Regions from separate parts of the Micromonospora sp. CPCC 206060 genome, predicted to be linked through region 2. Evidence: riboswitches for the same ligand, from Rfam matches in the RefSeq annotation. Region 2 holds a riboswitch; the other holds the start of a gene.
What was found. Region 2 has a riboswitch for cobalamin ahead of V6U90_RS20150 (peptidase). Riboswitches for the same ligand answer to the same signal wherever they lie in the genome.

Region 1 (3,543 bases), on a different contig from region 2:
GTACCGACCGTGACCAGTACCGTCGCGGCCCGGCGCTGGCCGGGCATCAGGTCGAGTACGGCGGTGCTCAGCCAGGCACCGATCGGTAGCTGCACCAGCGCCGGGTGCAGGGGGTGACCGAGCCAGACACCGTGCAGGGTGTCCCGCACCTTCTGCGGGCGCAGTACCGACTGGACCGCATTCTGCAGCCGGTCGCCGAACCGGTCCAGCCCGGCCGCCCGCTCAAGCCTCATCATCAGCGCACGCATGCCTCCCACTTCCCACTGGCGGCTTCGGCAAACCGGTGTCGGCGAGCATGGTGGCCGGCCGGTTCGGCGGCACCGGTGACCCGGAACACAGATGCGGCTCATCCACAGCACGGAGCCGTTCCGCCGGGCCACCGGACGGTCACCACCCGCCCGCCGATCATGGACTTGTGGTGGGGATTTCGCCCCTTATAGCGGCCTTCCCGGGCACCACAACTCCATGATCGACACACGAGGCACGACACGCCGCACAGCATCTGGTGTGTTGACCAAAATGGGGCCACTAGATCTAGGATCGGTGCACTGCTGGTTCACCGTCTCCCGGGCACGGGTGGCGGTAGCCGTGCGTCGACATCGGCCAGATGTCGACGAGGTAAGGGAACCCGGTGCGAATCCGGGACTGCCCCGCAGCGGTGAGCGGGAACGACCGCCGTCATGAGCACTGGGTCCGGCCGGGCCTGGGAAGCGACGGCCAGTAGGCGAGCGTACGTCCGTACGCCTGCCCGCGAGTCCGAAGACCTACCAGTAGGGCGTGTCGACCCGGCACGCGTACCACCTCGGGGCCTCGTGGGAGGGCCGTCGAGCCGTACGGAGACCACCGGCACACCGACCGGTGGCCCTCCGGCGTGCCGTCGTGCCCTCGCGAGTCCCTCCGGTCCGACCCGACGAACAGGCCCGACGAACCAGGAGCGCCCGTGACGGCACCAGCCATCATCGCCTCGACCCCATCCGACACCGGGGAACTGCCCGACCTGTTGGACCGGCACCGGCGGAACCTGCCGGACACCGACCCGGAACGGCTGCTCGACCTGGTCCGCAGTGGGCGGACCACGGCCGCCGACGCGGACGAGTTGCTCCAGCTCGCCATCGCCGCCGCCGCCGGGCTGATCGGCGAGGAGCCGCAGTACAGCCGGCTCGCCGCCCGGCTGCTCGCCGACCGGATCAGCACCGAGGTGACCGGCCAGGGCATCGGCTCGTTCAGCGGATCGGTGGTGGCGGCGCACCGGGCCGGGCTGCTGGACGCCGATTTCGCGGACTTCGTGGCCACCCACGCCACCGCCCTCGACGCCCTGATCGACCCGTCGGCCGACGACAGTTTCGAGTACTTCGGCCTGCGTACCGTGTACGACCGCTACCTGCTGCGCCACCCGGAAACCCGGGCAGTCCTGGAGACCCCGCAGCACTTCTGGCTGCGGGTGGCCACCGGGCTCGCCGACACGGTCGACGACGCCGCCGCGCTCTACCGGCTGATGTCCCGGCTGGCCTACCTGCCCAGCTCACCGACCCTGTTCAACGCGGGTACCCGGCACCAGCAGCTCTCCTCCTGCTTCCTGGTCGACTCGCCACAGGACGAACTGGAGTCCATCTACGAGCGCTACACCCAGGTCGCGAAGCTCTCCAAGTACGCCGGTGGGATCGGCATCTCCTGGTCCCGGGTCCGCTCCCGGGGCTCGCTGATCCGGGGCACCAACGGCTACTCGCACGGCATCGTGCCCTGGCTGCGCACCCTGGACGCGAGCGTGGCGGCGGTCAACCAGGGCGGCCGGCGCAAGGGCGCGGCCTGTGTCTACCTGGACACCTGGCACGCGGACGTCGAGGAGTTCCTGGAACTCAAGGACAACACCGGGGACGAGGCCCGGCGTACCCACAACCTGAACCTGGCCAACTGGGTACCGGACGAGTTCATGCGCCGGGTCGAGGCGGACGCCGACTGGTCGCTGTTCGACCCGAAGGACGTACCGGAACTGGTGGACCTCTGGGGTGACGAGTTCGACGCCGCGTACCGGGCCGCCGAGGCGGCCGGCCGGGCCGTGAGAGTACTGCCGGCCCGGACCCTGTACGCCCGGATGATGCGTACCCTCGCGCAGACCGGCAACGGCTGGATGACCTTCCGGGACGCCGCGAACCGCACCTGCAACCAGGTCGGCAACGGGGGTGGCACGGTACACCTGTCCAACCTGTGCACCGAGATCCTGGAGGTGACCAGCGACGGCGAGACGGCGGTCTGCACCCTGGGCTCGGTCAACCTGGCCGCACACCTGGTGGACGGGGCGATCGACTTCGCCGCGCTGGCGGAGACGGTCCGGGTGGCGGTGGCCGCGCTGGACCGGGCCATCGACCGGAACTACTTCCCGACCGGACAGGCCGCCGCCGCGCACCGCCGCTGGCGACCGCTCGGGTTGGGCGTGATGGGCCTGGCCGACGTGTTCGCCGCGCTCCGGCTGCCGTTCGACTCGGCGGAGGCCCTGGCCCTGTCCACCCGGATCGCCGAGGAGATCGCGCTCGCCGCGTACGACACCTCGGCCGACCTGGCTGCGGAACGCGGCGCGCACCCGGCGTACCCGTTGACCCGGGCCGCTGCCGGGGTGCTGCACGTGGACCACTGGCCGACCGCCGCGCCGACCCGTCCCGACGCCTGGGCCGGGGTACGGGCCAAGATCGCCCGGCACGGGCTGCGTAACTCGCTGCTGGTGGCGATCGCCCCGACCGCGACCATCGCGGCCATCGCCGGCTGCTCGGAGTGCGTCGAGCCGCTGGTCTCCAACGTGTTCAAGCGGGAGACGCTGTCCGGGGAGTTCCTCCAGGTCAACCGGCACCTGGTGGCCGACCTGAAGCGGCTGGGCCGGTGGACCCCGGCGACCCGGGACGCGCTGAAGCGGGCCGACGGGTCGGTGCAGGCGCTCGACCTGCCGGAGGAGTTGAAGTCGCGTTACCGTACCGCCTGGGAGCTGCCGCAGAAGGCGCTGATCGACCTAGCGGCCGCGCGGGCGCCGTACATCGACCAGTCCCAGTCGCTGAACCTGTTCCAGGCCGCCCCGACCATCGGCAAGCTCTCCTCGATGTACGCCTACGCGTGGCGGGCCGGTCTGAAGACGACGTACTACCTGCGGTCCCGGCCGGCCACCCGGATCGCCCAGACCACTGTCGGCACAGATGTTAGGAAGGGCCCCGGGTTATCGGATTCGGTTGTACAAGGGGCCCTTCCAAGCACCTCAGCGGTTGTCGTGGCGGACGGCGCCGACGCGGTCGCCTGCTCGTTGGAGAACCCGGAGATCTGCGAGGCGTGCCAGTGACGATGCTGCTCGATCCCGGAATGGATCTGACCCTGCGGCCGATGCGTTACCCGGACTTCTACGAACGGTTCCGGGCCGCGATCCGCAACACCTGGACGGTGGAGGAGGTCGACCTGACCTCCGACGTACCCGACCTGGCGAAGCTCAGCGACGGTGAGCGGCACCTGGTGCACCGGCTGGTGGCGTTCTTCGCCACCGGCGACTCGATCGTCGCCAACAACCTG
Region 2 (3,543 bases):
CGTTGATCCGGCAGACGAAGGCCAGACCCCACCGTGCGGTACCGGTGACGGTGAACCCGGCGCCGGTCAGGGCGGCGAGCCCGGTGGCCGGGTCGCCCGGGGCGCAGGCGACCTGCACCCCGGCCCCGAGGGCGGTGAAGTCGACCACGACGGTGACCCCGGACGTGCCGGTGCAGGCGGCGGCCCGCGCGGCGGGCGGGGCCGGTTCGACGACCACCAGGCCGGCGGCGACGACGACTGCGGCGAGCAGGGCGGCCAGCCGCCGGATGACGGAGATGGACATCAGGGCTCCTCGGGACCGGGGTACGGGGGCTGCGGCCGGCTGGCGGGTCGGTTGTGCTTCCCGGGCCGTCACGGGCAGACCAGCTCGGGTTCGCCCGACGCAGCACCGGCGGCGGTCAGCTGCGCGTACCCGACCCCGGCCAGACCGAGGACGGCCTGGGCGGTGGCCCGGGTGGCGGTGGCCGGGTCGAAGGTGCCACCGTCGTAGTCGACCGCGCCCCGGTCAGCCGGCGCCCCGGTGCAGCAGACCTGGAGTCCGGCCAGGAATCCCCGGGCCCGCGCCCAGGCCAGCGTCCGGCCCCCTGCGGCGAGCGCCTGGGCCGCCAGCCCGGTGCTGTTGGCGTTGGCCACGCCGCCGGAGTTGCGGAACCCGCCGTCGGTGCCCTGCACCGAGACCAGCCAGCGCAGTCCGGCGGTGGCCTCGGTCGACCGGCCGGCGGCCCGCAGCGCCTGCACCGCCAGCGCGGTGGCGTCCACGTCGGAGGCACAGACCGGCTGCTCGGGGACCACCGGGAAGCCACCGTCGGCGCACCGGATGCCGGCCAGGTAACCGGCCGCGTCCGCCGGTACGCCCGACGTGGTACGGGCCAGCGTGAGCAGCGCGAAGGACTGGCTGAAGGTGTTGCTGTAGTCGCCCCACGCGGAGCGGTCGGTGAACCGGCCGGACGGGGCCTGGAGCCCGCGCAGCCGGGCGATCAGGTCGACGCCGCCGACCGCTGTCGGGTCCGCGCCACGTACCTGGACGGCGAGGGCGAGTTTCGCGGTCGCGCCCGCGTACGCCTCGGTCACCCCGTCACCGAGGTAGCCGTCCCGGACGTCCGGCCGGGAGACCCAGGCCAGGGCACGGGCGCCGGAGTCGTCGGCCACCCCGGCGGCGGCGAACGCGAGGACCGCGTCCAGGGTGAGCCCCTGATCCGGGTAGGCGACGCCGTCGAAGACGGCCTCGAAGCGTTCCCCGTCGACGAGTTGGCGGGCCAGCCAGCCGGCGGCGGCCGCCGGACGGTCGGCGGTGGTGGAGCTGGGGGTGTTGACCGGGGCGGCCACCGCGGGGCCGGTCAGGGTGAGTGCGGCGAGGACGCCGCAGAACAGGGTGAGCAGGCGGTGCCGGCTCAGGCGGACAACCATCAGGAGCGCCTTTCCGGCCCGGTGGTCGTCAGAACCGGGCCGGCCGCGCAGGTACGCACGGGTCGGCCGGGACTCCGACCCGTGGGCCACGACGGGTGAGGGAGCGGGTCACGCGTACGGCGGGTATTCGGGCTTGTCGTCGGATGCGGACATCTCGACGACCTACCGTTGCGGGCCAGCGCCGGGCTTCGACCGGACTTCCCCCACACGCACACGCGTCTATTCGGTTGTGCCGGCCAGTCTTGCCGTAGCGTCCACGTGCTGTCAACGCACGGTGGGTGTGGCATCGGCGACTCTCGTCCGGCGTACGGGCGGTCCGGCGGGGCTGGATCTGACCGGGCACCCGACCAACCCCCGAATGCAATTGACGGTGATTGATTCCTTCTGGCGTCATCTGACAACCACCCGAGGCACCGGCCGGTATTTCCCGCGCTACCCCGCGCTCTGTAGGGATATCCACCCGCCGACCCACCCGCCACAGCCGGGCCGGCAGTCCCCAGCAACGGGAGGAAACGTGTTCCGGAGTATCACCGGGCGACGCGCCCGCCGCTCCACACTGGCCCTGCTCACCGGCACGGCACTGGCGGCGCTGCTCTCCGTCAGCTCTGCCGGCGCCGCGCCGGTGCAGGACCGGTCCGAGGTCGGGGTCAACGCCCGCACCGACGTCTACATCAAGGACGTCAGCGCCGACCTCGGCTACCAGCCGCACAGCTACAACCCGCTCTGGGCGAGCCCGGACATCAAGGTCTGCCCGACCGCCGTCGAGTGCGCGGTGAGCCAGAACCCGCGGGTCGGGGTGACGAACTACCTCTTCGTCAAGCTCCGGAACGCCGGCCCGTACGGCACCGGTACCGACAACGGCACCCTCCGGGTCTACCGCACCACTCCGGGTGGCGGGGCCAACTGGCCGGGCGCCTGGACCCAGATCGGGGCGGTCAGCGTGCCGGTCTTCGCCGGGGTCACCACGGTCACCATCCCGTGGACCGGCGTCCCCGGCCCGGGTCACTTCTGCCTGCTGGCCCGGTGGGTCTCCCCCACCGATCCGATGACCTTCGAGGGCCCGAGCATCAGCGCCAACGTCCGCTACAACAACAACATCGCCTGGCGTAACGTCGACTCGGTCTATGTCTTCGTGGGTGGCCCGATCGTCTGGCGGCCGTTCGCCATCGGCAACCCGCTGACCACTGCGGCCCGCAGCAGCCTGACGTTCCGGCAGACCGGTACCGGTTTCCAGAACGCCGGTGGCCGGCTCGTGGTGGACCTCGGCCCGACCCTGACCGAACGCTGGCTGGCCGGCGGCGCGGTCGGCAAGAGCATCCGGCGGGTCAACCAGACCCAGATCGAGATCGTCGACCCGGCCACGGCCAGCATCGACAACCTGCTGCTCAACGGCGGTGAGCGGATCGAGTTCGGGCTGAACTTCACGGCGGCGGCACTGACCACCGAGAGGGCCAGCATCGACGTGATCCAGGTTGGTCCGGACGTGACCGGCGAGGAGCGCGCGGACCTCGGTGGTGTGCAGTACGACATCACGGTGGGTCGGCAGTAACCAGACAGGACCGGTGGGGGGTGGAGGTCGCGGGCTCGTCCCGCGGCCTCCACGGCCGTTTCGCCGTACCCGCAGGGCGTCGGCCGGTGCCGGCCGGCCGGGTCAGCGGAGGCTGACCCAGGCGGTCGCCACCGCGTACCCGGTGGTCCGCGCGCAGAGCTGGACCGGGCCGGCCGGCGGTACGCCGAGCGTGAAGAAGCCGACTGGATCCACCGGAGCCTCCTCGTAGCGGCCGGTGGCGCTGCGCGCCACCACCCGGCCACCCCGGGCCGGGGAGAGCTGGCCGACGATGCCGGTTCCGGTCACCTCGATCTCGACGACCACCGGTCCGGTACGGAAGGAGAGGGTGCGCGATCCACCACCGGAGCGGACGGCACCGGCCGGCTCCACGTCGCACGCCGAGTCGAAGGTGAGTTCGGCGATCGCCAGTTCCGCGTCGATGGTGCGCCAACTGAACGCGGCCAGCGCCGCGGTCAGGAACTCCTCCCCGACCGGACCCGAATCCCGTAGTGCCGCACCCAACTCCGCCAGCAGGGCGTCGTCAGCGGCCGGCGGCCACGGCTCCATCCCGTTCACCTCCGCTCGCC

Region 1: linked by a shared signal. The riboswitch ahead of V6U90_RS05100 (ribonucleoside-diphosphate reductase subunit alpha) and the one ahead of V6U90_RS20150 (peptidase) in region 2 are both predicted to bind cobalamin.

The regions. Positions count from the first base shown of each region.
Region 1 is NZ_JBAKHU010000003.1:218,008-221,550, forward strand. It holds gene V6U90_RS05095 (Rieske (2Fe-2S) protein) at 1-248, opposite strand, end outside; cobalamin riboswitch at 589-768, shown strand; gene V6U90_RS05100 (ribonucleoside-diphosphate reductase subunit alpha) at 941-3,319, shown strand; gene V6U90_RS05105 (ribonucleotide-diphosphate reductase subunit beta) at 3,322-3,543, shown strand, end outside.
Region 2 is NZ_JBAKHU010000033.1:2,148-5,690, reverse strand. It holds gene V6U90_RS20155 (hypothetical protein) at 1-283, opposite strand, end outside; gene V6U90_RS20150 (peptidase) at 352-1,407, opposite strand; cobalamin riboswitch at 1,509-1,634, opposite strand; gene V6U90_RS20145 (hypothetical protein) at 1,922-2,956, shown strand; gene V6U90_RS20140 (hypothetical protein) at 3,059-3,523, opposite strand; gene V6U90_RS20135 (RNA polymerase sigma factor) at 3,498-3,543, opposite strand, start outside.